3 regions of the Cupriavidus sp. MPR-AND1C genome follow, and region 3 is predicted to be linked to each of the others. Evidence: predicted binding sites of a transcription regulator. Region 3 holds the regulator's gene; each other region holds the start of a gene.
What was found. Region 3 encodes FNR, which switches genes on or off when oxygen is low (the NO sensors DNR and NnrR bind a similar motif). Its sites were predicted from a motif close to TTGATNNNNATCAA; they were not measured.
Positions count from the first base shown of each region.

Region 1: a site for FNR is predicted at 3,230-3,243, ahead of AC1RWI_RS03985 (universal stress protein). Genes of this name have one in related genera too.
Region 2: a site for FNR is predicted at 1,598-1,611, ahead of AC1RWI_RS32130 (TraR/DksA family transcriptional regulator). Genes of this name have one in related genera too.

Region 1 is NZ_JBXASU010000004.1:81,534-86,847, forward strand. It holds gene AC1RWI_RS03965 (MgtC/SapB family protein) at 491-1,060, opposite strand; partial or broken gene AC1RWI_RS03970 (hypothetical protein) at 1,098-1,220, opposite strand; partial or broken gene AC1RWI_RS03975 (FMN-dependent NADH-azoreductase) at 1,335-1,427, opposite strand; gene AC1RWI_RS03980 (winged helix-turn-helix transcriptional regulator) at 1,633-2,022, shown strand; gene AC1RWI_RS03985 (universal stress protein) at 2,220-3,059, opposite strand; gene groL (chaperonin GroEL) at 3,312-4,949, shown strand; gene AC1RWI_RS03995 (phosphoribosyltransferase) at 5,034-5,314, opposite strand, start outside.
Region 2 is NZ_JBXASU010000096.1:21,002-26,315, reverse strand. It holds partial or broken gene AC1RWI_RS32140 (phosphoribosyltransferase) at 1-395, opposite strand, end outside; gene AC1RWI_RS32135 (BCAM0308 family protein) at 453-956, opposite strand; gene AC1RWI_RS32130 (TraR/DksA family transcriptional regulator) at 1,044-1,424, opposite strand; gene AC1RWI_RS32125 (universal stress protein) at 1,729-2,559, opposite strand; gene AC1RWI_RS32120 (zinc-dependent alcohol dehydrogenase family protein) at 2,751-3,758, shown strand; gene AC1RWI_RS32115 (HlyD family secretion protein) at 4,028-5,014, shown strand; gene rbbA (ribosome-associated ATPase/putative transporter RbbA) at 5,019-5,314, shown strand, end outside.
Region 3 is NZ_JBXASU010000066.1:21,435-26,748, reverse strand. It holds gene ccoG (cytochrome c oxidase accessory protein CcoG) at 1-836, shown strand, start outside; gene AC1RWI_RS27565 (hypothetical protein) at 904-1,122, shown strand; gene AC1RWI_RS27560 (hypothetical protein) at 1,125-1,370, shown strand; gene fnr (fumarate/nitrate reduction transcriptional regulator Fnr) at 1,457-2,182, opposite strand; gene AC1RWI_RS27550 (sulfite exporter TauE/SafE family protein) at 2,481-3,245, shown strand; gene AC1RWI_RS27545 (hypothetical protein) at 3,376-3,711, opposite strand; gene scpB (SMC-Scp complex subunit ScpB) at 3,838-4,914, shown strand; gene rluB (23S rRNA pseudouridine(2605) synthase RluB) at 4,920-5,314, shown strand, end outside.

The DNA.
Region 1 (5,314 bases), on a different contig from region 3:
CACCTCCGGCGAAACGCGCAAGCGCGTCCGCGCCACTTCGCCGCCATCGCCTGTATTCCATTGACCTTGCGAACAGGAAGTCTTGCTCGAGTTCACATCCCTTCCCGGCGACGACGAGAAGTGCCTCGGCCGCGCTGCTTCGAGTCGCCCGCCCCGCCAGGCTCGCTTCGCCAACGATGCGGCGGTACATCCGAGGATCCTGTATTGCGCTGACTTACCTGTGGCAACAAATGGAACGAGGTAGCCACTTCCGGTTAACGACAGGCTTGTCAAAAGATTGAGGCAAGATCCAAAGCAGCATGCCGAGGCCGAATGCAACGGCGCCCCAAGGCATGGCTTGGCGGCGGAATTGGGCAGGAAGCGGGGCGTTCTGCGACAAATCGGAATTCCGGTTGAGGTTTGCACGGGGTCGGCAAAATTGCGGTGTATTCACTTCGCCTGACTCAACTCGTCTATATCCACGCTCTGCCGGCAAACAGCTTGAACGTTTTTAAACCATGTGTTCGCCTACCCGAATCAATTGCGTACCGGCACGATGCTGAACCGGGAGACACCCTGGGTTGCAGCCATCTCGGCCGCAAGTCCCGCCGCGCGCCTTGTCCGGTGCGACCAGGCTGATTCGCCACACGGCCTGGTTGTCGGCAAACGTGATGGTCAGGCTGACGTGCAGCACGCGATAGCCGCGGGATTTCGCCCTGTCGATCAGCAGATCGAGGTCAGGTGCTTCTCCGGGCTGGAAAGTCAGCGACACATCCAGCGTCATGCGCCCCGGAAGCCTGGACTCCAGCCGGTGCAACAGGGACATCGAACCCACGCATAGCACGGCGAGCAGCAACGCGGCGGCATAGAAACCAACGCCGAGCAACACGCCGATGGCCGAGGCGGCCCAGATGGATGCCGCAGTGATGAGGCCGCGGATGCTCATGCCGTCCTTCATGATGACCCCGGCGCCAAGGAAGCCGTCGCCGGTGATTACGCCCTGGATGGTATGGGTCGGGTCTGCCTGGATGTGCGCCGTGGCGCCCCCGTACCAGAGCGACGCATGACCGACGAACACCATCCAGGCGCGCCTGGGCTTCATGAAGATCGGTGATCTTGCCCTGGCCGATGTCGAAGCGCGCCTTCGCGCGGTCGCGTTGCTGTCGCAACGCCGCCTTCTCGGCCTGCACCACGCGGAGCGTCTCCTCGCCCAACACCACGCCGAAGTATGCCTCGGCCACCCGCAAAGCCAGGTCCTGGCGGGACTGATCAAACTGCGTTTGCGCCAGGCTCGGAGAGCCGCGAGGTCACGGCGCAATCTGCGCTCGAACAGCGACGCACGCGATTGCTGGAAACCGTCGGCATGCCGCGATGGCGGCCGAAAGGGTACGGCTGACGGAATTGCCTCCCAGGATGCTGGAATCAATGTGAAGAAGCTTCGTGGTCACTCGGGGATCTCCAATAGTAGGCGCTGCCCATCGCGGAGTTGATCAGTCCGAATTCAATGGGCGCGATTGCGTGATGGCTCGCGACCAACATCCGCATCATTCGCGTCCGCCACAAGGAGGCACACCGATGTTACCTGCGACCATTCAACGGGAGTCCGACGATGCGACTGGCACGGTCGTCGAGCACAGGGGCCGCTTGCCCGGCATGCTGGAAAGACGTAACGGGATAGATTTGCCCAGCGACTGCCAGGGATCGGGGGCCGTCCTCGCGCGCATCGGCGATAAGTGGAGCGTCCTCATCCTCGTACTCCTTGCTGACGGACCTATGCGGTTCAATGAACTGAAGCGGAAGATCGCAGGCATCTCGCAGCGCATGCTGACGCGGACGTTGCGGGGACTGGAACGAGACGGACTGGTTACGCGGACCGTATATGGCACGATTCCACCGCGCGTTGACTACGCGTTGACCTGCCTCGGCCACTCGCTAAGGACACTTGTGGAAGCACTCGGGCTATGGGCCATCGCGCATCTCCCAGCCATTGAACAGGCGAGACAGGCGTTCGACCTCCGCGGAAAAAAAGAACTCGGCGCGTGACAAGATCCAGCAAAGGGCCGGCTCATGGCCGCCGATGTCCCAAATGGGGAACAGCCGTTCATCGTTTGCTGGCGCGTGGCCAAATGCGGCGCCAGGGTGACCCAACCCGCCTCAACAGGTCCCTTGATACCCGTCGAGGGCAAGTTCGCATGCCATGGCATGCGTCGCGCGGGCGGCTTCCGCAATGGCTTCGTCATTCAGTGGGAAAAGAGCACAGGGACTGTCATGCCTTCCAGCAACGTCCGTGTCGTCCCGCCCAGAACTACCTCGCGAAGCCTGTTGTGTCCATATGTGCCGGCCACGACGAGATCAGCCTCCAGATTCGACGCCTCCGACAGCAGGCGCTCGCCGGCATCGCCGGATGCTGCCACAGGAAGGTTGCGCAATGCGGCACTCACGCCATGTGCCGCCAACCAGGTTGCCGCATACTGGGCAAGCGCACTCCATGGGTCGCCGACCTTGCCAGCCAGCGTGCATGTCGTGATGGTCACCGCTCTGGCTTTGCGCAGTAGCGGCAGCGCATCGCGGATGGCCCGCGCGGCCTCCCGCCCGCCGTCCCAGGCGACCAGGATGCGGCAGGCCACCGTCTCAAACCACCCCACGCTCGGTATCGTCAGGACTGGCCGGCCGCTGGCAAGCACAATGGATTCGGCGAAGTTCTCGGCCACGAAGGCGGCCGGATTCGCCGGGTCGTCCTGTCCGACCACGATGAGGTCCGCCAGCCGCGCCTCCCGCTGCCCGATGCGCAGCGGAGGTTCGTCGAAGGCATTCCATTCGGTAGTGATGGGCAGTTCTTCTGTCGCACCTTCGAAACCATGCCGCACGACCTCGCGATCCTGCTCGTATTGGGCTTGGAGGACCTCGAGATAGCGCGCGCCGTCGGCAAGGCGGTACGCCCACGTCGGCTCCGGGCGGCGACAGGCAAACATGCCAATCAGCTTGGCATTGTGCTGGACCGCCAGTCGTGCGGCGATATCGAGCCGGTGGTAGGACCGTCGGCTGGCGTCGAGTATGACCAGGATGGTAGCAAAGGACATAAAGATACTCCCGCTGGTTAGTGCGCTCTTGACCGACATTGAGAGCACTGTAGACATTCCCGCGTGCAGCGCAAGGACGGCTTGTCCACTCTTTGCTCCAGGTTAAGAATCGCCAGACGCCTCACAAGGCTCCGGTCTGAATGGCCGGGCAGCAGCAGCGTCCCCGGTGTTTGCGCTGCATCAACGCGCAGCTGGACACGGCAACTACGATAGGACCAGCTAGCCCAATGCATTGCCGACGCGGAGATCGCCATGCCTGCCAGAACACTCATCTTCCATCATGACGCACGCCGCATGATGCTGATCGGCGTGGAGCAATTGGCCCACGCGGTCAAGGTGACGCTGGGTCCGGGCGGCCGCAACGTGATCGTGGAGCGCCCCGGCATGGCGCCGCTGGTCGCCAATTCCGGCGTGGTCGTGGCAAAGTCTGTGACGCTGGCCAATCCGTTCGCCGAAATGGGTGCCCGCCTGATCTGCGAGGCTGCGGTGCGCACCAGTGAGATCGCCGGCGATGGCACCACAACCGCGACCACGCTGGCCCACGCGATCGTGGCCGAAGGTGTGAAGTATGTCGAAGCCGGTCACGACCCCATGCAGCTCAAACGCGGCATCGAGGCCGCCGGCAAGCTGGTCGCCAGCGCCTTGCTGGAAAGCGCCCGGCCCTGCGGCAGTACCGACGAGATGCGCCAGATCGCCACGATCTCGGCCAGCGGCGACCAGACCGTCGGCATGCTGGTGGCCCAGGCTGTCGAGCGGGTCGGCAAGGATGGTGCCATCAGCGTGGAGGATGGCTCGAAGCTGGACGACGCACTGGATATCGCCGACGGCGCGCTGATCGATCGCGGCTATCTCTCACCCCTGTTCGCGACCAACGAGAGCCGTGCCGTCGTGCTGGAATCACCATTGGTACTGCTGTGCGACGCGAACATTGCTGCCATCGCGCAACTGCTGCCCGTCCTGGAGGCCGTGAGCGGCACCGGCCGGCCCTTGCTGGTCATCGCCAATGACGTGGAGGGGGAAGCCCTGGCCACGCTCGTGGTCAACAACCTGCGCGGCGCGCTGAAGAGCTGCGCGGTCAAGTCGCCGGGTTTCGGCGACTCGCGTACCGAGCAGTTGGGCGACCTGGCCGCGTTGACCGGCGCCACCGTTGTCTCTGCGCATGCTGGTATCTCGCTCGAGCACGTGACGCTCGAACAGCTTGGCGATGCCCGCCGCGTGGAGGTCAATAAGGACGCCACCACGCTGATTGCCTCTGGTGGCGAACGCCCGCGCGTGGCCGAACGTATTGCCGCCCTGCGTCTGCGCCTGGACGAGGCGCGCTCGGACTATGAGCGCGAGGCTCTGCAAAGGCGCTTGGCCCGATTGGCCGGCGGGGTAGCCGTGATCAAGGTGGGGGCGGCGACGGAGAGCGCACTGCACGAACGCAAGAGTCGCTTCCAGGATGCATTGCACGCCACCCGTGCCGCGGTGGACGAGGGAATCGTCGCCGGTGGCGGCGTGGCGCTGTTGCGCGCCCGCGCTGCCCTTGACGCCTGGCAGGCGCCGAACGCCGAGCAGGCCGCCGGCGGCCACATCGTCCACGCGGCACTGGCCGCGCCGATGCGGCAGATCGCCGCCAACGCAGGCGCGGATGCTGACGCAGTCGTGCATCAGGTAAACGCCAGCGCCGGCACGCTCGGCTACGACGCTGGCACCGAGCGCTTTGGCGACATGATGGAGTTGGGCGTGATCGACCTCGTCAAGGTAGTGCGCACGGCCCTGCAGAATGCTGTGTCGGTCGCCTCGCTGCTGCTGACGACAGACTGCATGATCTCGGTGCAACGCAGCCCCGCCCGCCAGGACGACCTCAGCATGCGTCCGGGGTCATCGATGTTCGGCGAAGACTACTGAGCAACTCCGCCCGCGCAAGTGCGTGCCAGGTGCAGGCGGCGACGTCACACGGCGACGTCACATTAAGCGGCCACCTCGGTGCCCTTATCTTCCTGCCAGACAGGCTACCACTTCCGCATCCTTGACCTGCGAGAAGTCGCGGTAGAAATCGCCAACTGCCCGGAAACGGTCCGGCGACTCCAGGCACACGACCTCGTCGGCATAGGGCTGCAACAGCGCCAGCGTTTGCGGTGGCGCCACCGGTACCGCGCAGATGATCCGCGCGGGCTTTTGCTCGCGGATAGCGTGCAGGGCGGCGATCATTGAAGCTCCGGTCGCCAGACCGTCGTCCACGACGATAACCTGCCGACCGGTGGCGCAGAGCG
Region 2 (5,314 bases), on a different contig from region 3:
GCAAGCCCATCGTCCACCACGATCACAGTGCGCCCGTCCAGAGCACGCGCGCGGCGCCCCGGCGTGTATTGCTCCCGGCGGCGGCGCAGCAATGCAAGCTGTTCGTTGCGCTCCTGGTTGAGATAGCTGGCGTCGGCGCCAACTCGTGCCGCGTAGGGCGTCACGTAGACCCAGCCGCTTTCATCGACCGCGCCGACCGCCATCTCGCGGTCGAATGGCGCCCCTAGCTTCCTGACCAGGACCACGTCCAGTTCGCCGCCGAGACGGTCGGCGAGTATCTTGCCCATCGGCACGCCGCCCCTTGGAATGGCCAGCACAAGGGGATGGGCGTCGCCATACCCGGAGAGCGCTTCGGCCAGCCGCTCGGCGGCCTCGTTCCTGTCCTGGAAAGTCATGACATCACCTCTTGCCTGTGAGGGACTAGCTAGCTGGTTTGCCAGACTGGACGGCCCTCAAGCGCGGTGCCAATGGACATACAGGGTCTCGTCGGCGTCGGGATAGTCGATTTCCAGCTTGCCACGATACGCATGATGCACGGCAGAGCCAATATCGCGTGCCAGGTGAAAGCCCGTGGTCGTGATGGTGATGCGATCCTCCTGCGTCTGCGTCGCCATGATGCGCTCCATCGGATGACTCTCCCTCATCAGGGCTTCCCGGTGCCGCACCAGCCCGAGAATCTCTTCCCGGTGCTCCCGCTGAAACGCCCCATCCAGTGTCAACCGCGCCGCGGGCACAAGGTCGGCGGTGCGGTGGCAGGCCGGGCACATCAGTGCCTTGGCGCCAGGCGGCACGGCCCGCCATTGCCAACGTCCTTTCAGGAGGACCGCGTGGCAAGCCGGACAGGAAGCGATGGCAGGCGCTTGCTCCGGCTGCTTGTAGGCATCGTGGATGGGATCCTGGGGAAGCCGGTCCCAACGGGCCGGCCTGACCTGACTCGCACGCTCACGGACTTTCATGTCTGGCTCCTTCCTGAAATCGAATCGGGCAGCGCCCACGCGGCCTGCCTGCTGTATTGCGGACTCACCTGGCGAGCCCGCCCATGTTCATCGCATACCGCTCGGCGCCCCGAACATGTGCTCGTGCTTGCGCTGGCAAGGGGTGCAGCGTTTGGCCGTGGGATACGCTTGCAGCCGCGGATAAGGAATAGGCTCGCCGCAGTCCAGGCACACGCCGTAGCTGAGCCTGGCGATCCGCTTACGCGCCACCGCTATGTCGGCCAGTTCCATGCGGTAATGTTCCGCCACGGCATCGTCCATGCGCTCCTCGGTGCCGTGCTCGGCGAGATCCGCGTCGTCGCTCGCTTCGCGCTCGGCGGACACAGTACGGGAAACGGCAGCGGCGTCCATCTGGCCACGGATTCTCTGCTCTCTGCCATCCAGCAAGGTGACGAGGCTGGAGAGCTGCTCTTTCGTTAGATCGGACATCGTTGACTCCCGGGCGCGGCAAAGCGGATCCTCATGCATGAGGCGATGACATCGGGCAGGCCGCCCGCGCCAGATCAAGTAATGGGCCGCCGGTACGGAGTGCCTGCGGCGCGGCGCGCTGAACCCTCGTTCCGCTTCAAGCTTCAATATAGTTTGGGGGGCTGCCGGTAAGCTTGATCCGCGTCAATCTCACTTCCGGCCCTGCGCAAAGCCAGCCTCAGCCATGGTGCGCGTGGGCGCGGATATCGCGCCGGCGCCATGCCGGCCGTAATTGTGGCCAATGTGGCCAATGTGGCCGATGTGACTAATGCGACATCAGGACGGGCACCGTCATGGTGTCCAGCAAAGCCCTGGTGACGCCACCCAGTACCAACTCGCGCAGGCGGCCGCGCCCGTAGGCACCCATCACCACCAGATCGGCGCCAAAATCCGCCGCGCGCGAGAGCAAGGTTTCGCCGATGGCGATGTCCGATCCTTCCTGGCAGTGTTCAAGCTCTGCGTGGACGCCATGGCTTGCCAGAGCAGCCATGGCATGGCCCGGCAGGCTCGCATCGGGCCGCGCGCCGGTACCTTGCGCGCAAAGCACCTTGGCCTGCCCGCCGCAGATCAAGGGCATGGCGTCGTGCAAGGCGCGCGTGGCCTCGCGTCCGCCGTTCCAAGCCACCATGACACGGGCGCCAGGGACGGCGAACTGGCCGGCGAAGGGAATGATAAGGACCGGCCTGCCAACGTCGAGGATGAGGGTTTCCAGGAACTGGGTCGCAACAAAGCTGTCTGGGTCGTCCGGATCATATTGCCCGGCAACGACAAGGTCGGCCTCGCGCGCTTCGCGCAGTGCCATCGTCAACGGATCGCCCTCCACTGCCCGCCACTCGGTTTCGATCCCCAGGTCCTGCGTTGCCGCCCGGAAGCGCCGGTGCACCGCCTCGCGCGCCTCGCTGCGCCGCTGGCGGTCCTCGTTGATGTAGGTCGCGGCGCCCTCCATCAGGTAAAACCAGGCGACGTCCGGCATAAAGCCGGCAAACAGCCCGATCAGCCGGGCATGGCGGGCCACGGCGAGCCGGGCAGCGATTTCAAGCCGGTCCATCGCGCGTGGGCTGGTGTCCAGGTGGACCATGATGCTGGCGTATTCCATGACATTCCTGTGCGGTTTGGGTTTGGGAGCTTGAATCCAGTCTAGGAAGCGTTTGGACTTGGCTATTGACTCAGGTCAAGCCGATATCTTCTGCACAGGGGCTGGCGCCTCGCGTACGCCATTGATACGGATCAAGCGCCGGCAGTCGGCGTGGCCTAGGATAAATGCTGGGCACCGGCGAGGATGTCACCATGCACGAGACGATGCGCGCCATGATTTTCGACGGCACCGGGCCGGTCCTGCGCCTGGCGCACGTCCCCGTGCCAAACCCCGGCCCAGGCGAAGTGCGTATCGCGGTGAGCACCTGCGGCGTCTGCCGCACCGACCTGCACATTGTCGACGGCGAACTCGCGCACCCGAAAGCCGCGCTCATTCCCGGACACGAAGTCGTCGGCAGGGTCGAGTCCTGTGGCACTAGCGTAACGGGCCTTGCCCCGGGCGACCGGGTCGGCGTGCCGTGGCTCGGGCAGACCTGCGGGCACTGCGGCTATTGCGCCGCGCATCGCGAAAACCTGTGCGATACGCCGCAGTTCACCGGCTATACGCGCGACGGCGGCTACGCCGAGTACGCGGTAGCCGACAGCCGCTATTGCTTCCCTATCCCGGAGCACTACGACGACGAGCATGCGGCGCCCTTGCTGTGCGCGGGCCTGATTGGCTACCGCACGCTGTGCATGGCCGGTGACGCCCGCAAGGTCCGGTCTGTCGGCATCTACGGATTTGGCGCCGCGGCCCACCTGGTGACGCAGATCGCCGTCGCCCAGCAGCGCGAGATCTTTGCCTTCACGCGTCCCGGCGACACCGCCGCCTGCCAGCTCGCCCGTGACACCGGGGCGTGCTGGACCGGTCCGAGCGACCAGCCCGCGCCGCGGCCGCTCGATGCCGCGCTGATCTTCGCGCCGGTGGGTGCGCTGGTGCCGATGGCGCTGCAAGCCGTGGCCAAGGGCGGCACCGTGGTTTGCGGCGGCATCCACATGAGCGATATTCCGGCCTTCCCCTATCGCCTGCTATGGGAGGAGCGATCGATCGTGTCGGTGGCCAACCTCACGCGCGACGACGGCCTGGAACTGATGCGAATCGCCCGGGCCACGCCGTTGCGCACCACCACGACGGTCTATCCGCTGGAGCAGGCCAATGCCGCGCTGGCCGACCTGCGCGCGGGCCGCCTGGCCGGCGCGGCGGTACTGCGCATCGCCTAGCGTGACATCGCTCGGGCAACCGATACATCGACCGCGGCGCTAAACACGGTACCTATTAGAACTCCCCCTCCAAAAAGTGCCCCCTTCGGCACCGACTTGCGCTAGATCAAGTCCACGCCCCACCCCGCCGGATAGCATGGGTTCCTACGCCGTCGCCCCGCGGATCAAGGTCTGTCTTTGTCGTCTCCCCTCCCCTTTGCCCGACACCCTGAACCCCCTGGAGCGCCCGGCGGCATCCATCATTCAGCGCACAGGTGCACAGGTAGCCGATGAAACTCAAACCAGGCTGGGGTATAGCGGTATTGTTGGTTGCTGGCGCTATTGGAGCCGCCGTGTGGTGGCTTGGCAGCCAGCGCGACCCGTGGCCGGCTTATGTGGTCCACAGCAACGGGCGCATGGAGATCGGCCGCCTCGACGTGGCGGTGAAGTATCCGGGCCGCGTCATCGATCTGCCGGTTCGCGAGGGCGATGCCCTGGCTGCGGGCGCCGTGGTGGCCCGGCAGGATGACGCCGAGCTATTGACTCAACTCAGCCTTGCCACTGCGGCCCGCGAACGTGCCGTGCAGGCGGCGTCGCGCGCGCAGGCGGAGATCGAGGGGCGCGCGAGCCGCCAGCGGCTGGCGCGGCTGGAGTTGACCGAGGCGGTCAAGCTCTACCAGGACCGTCAGATTTCTTCCGTGGAGCGTGATCGCCGCCAGCTTGGCCTGGATGGCGAGAGCGCGGGCGTGACCGGTGCGCGCGCCGGGCTTGGCGAGGCTAACGCGGCGATCGCGGAGGCCAACGCACAGATTGCCCGCCTGAAGATCCAGCTGGATGAGGCAACCATCCGTGCCCCGGTGGCCGGCCGTGTGGAGTATCGCGTGATCGAGGTCGGCACGGTGCTGCCGGCGGGCGGGCGCGTGGTGTCGCTGCTGAACCTGGCCGATATGTATTTCACGGTGTTCCTGCCCGCGGGTGCCGCCGGCAAGCTGGCGATCGGCGACGAGGCGCGCATCGTGCTGGACGCCATGAAGGACGAACCGATCCCGGCCCGCGTCAGCTTTGTCGCCAGCGAGGCGCAGTTCACCCCCAAGTATGTCGAGACCGATGCCGAGCGGGCCAAGCTGATGTATCGCGTCAAGCTGCAGCTGGCGCCCGAGGTTGCCCAGCGCTACGCGGCCAAACTGAAGGCCGGCATGACGGGCGATGGCTTTGTGCGCCTGGATGCCAGGCAGCCCTGGCCCGCTGGGCTGACACTGCCCCGGCAGCCGGCCTGACGCCATGCCGAGTCCGTACCCCGACGGTGCCGCAGCCATCCGGATCGATGGCTTGTCGCACCGCTACGGCGCCAGCGTGGCGCTGGACAATGTGTCGCTCACGCTGCCCGGCAATGCCACCATCGGCCTGATCGGCCCCGATGGCGTTGGTAAATCGACGCTGCTCGGCGTGATTGCCGGCGTCAAGCGTATCCAGCAGGGCCATGCCGCCGTGCTGGGCGCGGACTTGCGTGACCGGCAAGCGCGCGAGGCGCTGTTGCCGCGCGTGGCGTTCATGCCGCAGGGGCTGGGACGCAACCT
Region 3 (5,314 bases):
CCACCTGGGGCAACGCCGGCTTCATGCGCGAGCAGGTCTGCAAGTACATGTGCCCGTATGCGCGCTTCCAGAGCGTGATGGTGGATCGCGACACCTATGTAGTCACCTATGACGTGGGCCGCGGCGAGCCGCGCGGCAGCCGCTCGCGCAAGGCGGACCACAAGGCTGCCGGGCTGGGCTCGTGCGTGAATTGCAGCATCTGCGTGCAGGTCTGTCCTACTGGCATCGATATTCGCGATGGACTGCAGTACGACTGCATTGGCTGCGGCGCCTGTATTGACGCCTGCAACCAGGTCATGGACAAGATGGCTTACCCGCGCGGGCTGATTCGCTATACCTCTGAGAACGCCATGCGCAGCGCGCTCTCCGAGACCGTGGCGCGCAAGCGCCTGGTGCGGCCGCGCACGGTGATCTACTCGTTGATCTGGCTGGCGCTGGTCGCCGGCTTCATGGTCTCGCTGGCCATGCGCACGCCGCTCAAGGTCGATATCATCCGCGACCGCGGCGCGCTGGGGCGGGAAGTGGAAGGGCGCTGGATCGAAAACGTGTACCGGCTGCAGCTGATCAACACGACAGAGGCGCCGATGCGCGTCGCCGTCAGCGCGGGCAGCGATGAGCTCAAGGGCCTGGTCGTGGAATATGACCACGCTGCGGGCAACCTGGAGCCCACGTCCAATCGCCTGATTCCCGTGCGGGTGCGCGTGCCGATCGAGTCCGCGGCGCAGGGCACGCACAAGATCGAGGTCACAGTGACCGCGGTGCCCGACGAGGGCGCGGGGAGTCATGGCGCGGAGATTCGACAGAGCACCAGCTTTATCGTGCCGCGCAATCTATGAGGCGGCTGAGACGCTGGATGCACCAATCCGCACGCAACATACGCGATCTAGATCTAGAGGAGGCCAGATGACGCAGCAAAGCAATCCCTGGTGGAAGGAGCCATGGCCGTGGCTGCTGATGAGTGGGCCATTCGTGGCCATGGTGGCCTGCGGGGTCACGATCTGGCTGGCCATGACCCATCCGGATCCGCCCATTGAGGAGGGGGTGGCTCGCCACGGCCTGGTGGTCGAGAAGGCGGGCAGCGGGGCACGCCAGGCAGCGCCGGTCGCGGCGCAAGCGAGGTGATCATGAGACTACGCTGGCTGATGTGGGTGCTGTGGCCCGCTTTCCTGGTCGCCGGGCTGACGACCGCGCTGGTATTCTCCATGGTCGATCCCGGCGACCTGCGCTTCTTCGGCCAGCCGGTCGAGGCATCGCGGGAGGCGGTCTACACCGTGGGCTTCCTGATCGCGTGGGTGCTGTGCTCGCTGTCGAGCGGCTTGACGCTGTACACCATGCCCACGCGGCTGGCGGACACGGACGAGCTGGAGTGAATGCGATGCGCGCCTTGCCGGTTCAGGCCAGCAGGCGCGGTATCGCGGCGAGCCGCCGCGGGCGAGGGTGGCCCGCGACGAGCACGTCAGCAGGACTTGTTGACGATCTGCTTGATCCCCGCCATGTCGACCAGCTTGACGTGGCGCTGGCGAATCTGGATCAGGCCGGCTTCCGCAAAGCGCGAGAACAGGCGGCTGACGGTTTCGAGCTTGAGTCCCAGGTAGCTGCCGATTTCCTCGCGGCTCATGCGCAGCACAAACTCGGAGGCCGAATAGCCGCGCGCGGACAAGCGCTCGGACAGGTTGATCAGGAAAGCGGCAAGCCGCTCCTCGGCACGCATCGATCCGAGCGTGATCAACATGACCTGGTCCTGCGAGATCTCCTTGCTCATCAGGCGCATGAACTGATGCTGCAGGGAAGGCAGGACGTTGGACAGCGTCTGGAGATCGCCAAAGCGCACCATGCAGACTTCGGTATCCTCCAGTGCGGTGGCGTCCGAAGCGTGCTGCATCTCGCCAAGGCCGTCGAGGCCGACGACTTCGCCGGGAAGGTGGAAGCCCGTGATCTGCGAGCGGCCGTCTTCCATTGTCAGGTGGGTCTTGAGCGTGCCGAAGCGGATCGCGTAGACGGCGGTGAGAGGATCTCCGAGGCGGTACAGGGTTTCGCCCTTGCGTACGCGCACCCGGTCCTGGACCAGCGTATCCATCTTTTCGAGGTCCTGCTGCGACATGCCGACGGGCAGGCAGAGCTGGCCGAGCGAGCAAGTGGAGCAGCGGGGCGACATCTCGGTAATGGGAATGGTGGTGAGCAATTGGGGCCTGTCGGTTTAGCGCAGTCAATCAAGCGCGATGTGGCAGGCGCATTGAGTTGAGAGCTTGACGTTGAGAGTCGTCGATTGGAAGCGCTATCCACATCGGCCTGGCGCGCGGGTCTTGCGGCAGTGCGCTATCTGTGCAGCGCGGCTTGCCGTGCCCGTCGTCATGTTGCGCGAGCGCACTGGTGTGCGCGGGCGCCAAGCTTCATGTTGATAGCGCCTCTTGGAACTGCGGGGGCGCGTTCGCCGCATTTTACCGCGTCGGACGTTGCGATTGTGTGATTGGGAGGAGAAGTTGACCATAGGCGTGCTTATCAGCGTATTTACCCTGGCTTTGCTGGGCGGCGTGCACTGCGCCGCCATGTGCGGCGGGATCGCGCTGGCGGCGGAGCAGGGCGGCGTTGCGCGCGTGCCCGCCACGGTGCTCCGGCGTCCCGGCCATTGGTTGCTGGAACTGCTTGTCATGCATGCCGGGCGGCTGAGCATGTATGCGGTGCTGGGGGCCTTGCTGGGCGCCCTTGGCGCTGGTGTCTGGAAGGCACAGTACCTGCCGCTGCAGCGTTGGCTGTTCGGGATCGGCAGCGTGATGTTGGTGCTGTCGGGCTTGTGGATGTTGCGCGGGCGCACCATGGGTACGGGTTGGCTGGAGCGGCTCGCCGCCCGTGGCGCGGGCGGTTTGCTGCGCGGCCTTGGCGCCGTCGGGGCGCGCTTGCCGGCTGTGGCCCGGGCGCAGGGGCAGGGCCGGTTGCTGCGGCGCTACGGCATGGGGCTAGCCTGGGGGCTGGTCCCGTGCGGCATGGTGTACGGCGCCCTTGCCATGGCGTTGCTGGCCGGCAATGCGCCGTCGGGCGCGCTGGTGATGGCCGTGTTTGGCCTTGGCACCCTGCCAAACCTGCTGGTGATCTCGGGCCTGTCCGGCTATCTCAGGCAACTTTCGCGGCGCCCGGCGTTGCGGGCTGGCGCTGGCCTTGCGGTGGTGGCCTTTGGCTTGGCCGGGGTGGCGCGTGCACTGCTTTTGCCAGAGACGCTTGCCGCGCATGGATTCTGCCTTGTCTTCTGAAGCGCCGTTTCGTGGTGTATTTGTCACTTCTGCGCTGAGCTAGCTGCGCGAATCGGTTGCAGGTTTGCCAGGGAATGCCATACAATCGCAAGAACAGCGATATCGCGCAGCGTGTTTCATCGTGGCATCGTCAGGTAGCATCCGCTGCATCAGGGATGCATGCCAGGAACACCCAGGCAGGCATCAGCGCCAGGGACCGTTCCCCATCCGCCGTCCGGTTAAAAAGATTCGGTTCAAAAGACCAGTCACGGCAGGGCGGGGTGAAATAGGTCAGCAGGCCCAATATCCGTATTTTCTTGCAACCGGTGCGTTCGACGATAAACGCCGTGCCGGACAGGTCCGCCACATCAGGGGGAAGGCGCGACGCAAGGGCTCCGTCGACCGGCAGATAAAGCCGGTGGCCGGGCGATCTCCTGCCGGTCAGGTCCGGCACCCGATGCAATAAAAGAAGGCGCACGGCTGGCATGCATCGAGCATGCGGTTGGCTGCGCGGCCAGATGGCGGTGGCAATCCCTACCGCTGAACCCGCAATCTCCAGTGCGCCCGGGATCAACCGGGGCGCAGGTGCAAAGACAGGCTGCACGCAATCAACATGAATACCCAAGAGGCGAAGATCGTCCTCGAGACCGCGCTGATCTGCGCGCAGGAACCCTTGCGCGTCAATGACTTGCGCCGGCTGTTTGCCGACGACGTCGGTGCCGACACCATTCGCGTGCTGCTGGAAGAGCTGCGCCGCGACTGGGAGCAACGCGGCGTGGAACTCGTGGCACTGGCCAGTGGCTGGCGTTTCCAGAGCCGCCCTGTCATGCGTGAGTACCTGGATCGGCTGAATCCTGAAAAGCCGCCCAAGTACTCCCGCGCCGTGATGGAGACGCTGGCGATCATTGCCTACCGGCAACCCGTCACACGGGGCGATATCGAGGAAATCCGCGGTGTCGCGGTCAGCACCGAAGTCGTGAAGAAGCTCGAGGATCGCAGCTGGATCGAGGTGATCGGCCACCGTGACGTGCCCGGACGGCCTGCGCTCTATGCCACCACCAAGAATTTCCTTGATGACCTTGGCCTGCGCACGCTCGATGAATTGCCGCCGCTGGAAGACATCCAGGCCCAGGCGCAGGTCGCGCTGCTGAATCAGGAGCCGATTGATTTCGAGGCGCTGGGCACGGTGCCGGCGGATAGCGACGAAGAGGCATTCGCGGAACCTGGCCATGATCAGGCTAGCGCTGCCGCGCTGGTTGTGGCGGATGCCGGAGAGGGGGAGCCGATCCCTTCCGGCGTGGTTGCCCTCGATGGTCTTGCGGCCGGCGCCACAGACGGCATCGCCGATTTGGTGGATGCGTTTGAAAGGAAGGAGGCCTTGGCGCAAGTAGAGGTCGGGTTTACACCCACCACCGAAGCCGTGGTGAACGTGCCGGCGACGCCCGGGCCAGGCAGTGAGCCGGCGAGCGAGCCGGTGGCCGGCGAGTCCCCCGGTGCGCAATCCGGCGGCACAGCCGAGGAGCAAGCCGTCGAAGACGGTGAAACAAATGAGCAAACGGACACGCCCGCCAACGGTTACCACGTACAAGTGGCCTCCGGCGAGCAGGCGTCCGAAGTCCCGGGGGCGTCCACGACGAATCCGGCGCACCCCAGCGAGCACGACGAGCACGACCAGCGCGTGTCCAACTGAACACCATGCAACATCCGAATGTGAATACCTTGTCCGATTCTGATCAAGACGTCCGCCAGGCGGATACGCCGGCCGGTGATGCCGGCAATGGCACCGATGGCGCGCCGCGCCGCAAGGGCCTGCGCCGTGGCTTGCGCAATCTGGTGGCCACGCGCCGCCAGGCCGCGCAGGACCGCGATGGCGACCGTGCCGCGGACGGCGGGGCGGCAATCCCTGCGGGCAGCCCCGATGCGGGCGCCGCGCAAGACGCGCGTGGCGACAGCGCAAGGAAGGGACGCACGCGTGGCAAGCGCAAGCCCGCAGAAGGCGAGTCAGCGCAGGCCGGCGAGCAGCAGGGCGAGCGCCCGGCGCCGCGAGGCCGCCGCAACTTCGGCGGTGACGCTGCCGAAGGCGTAAGCGA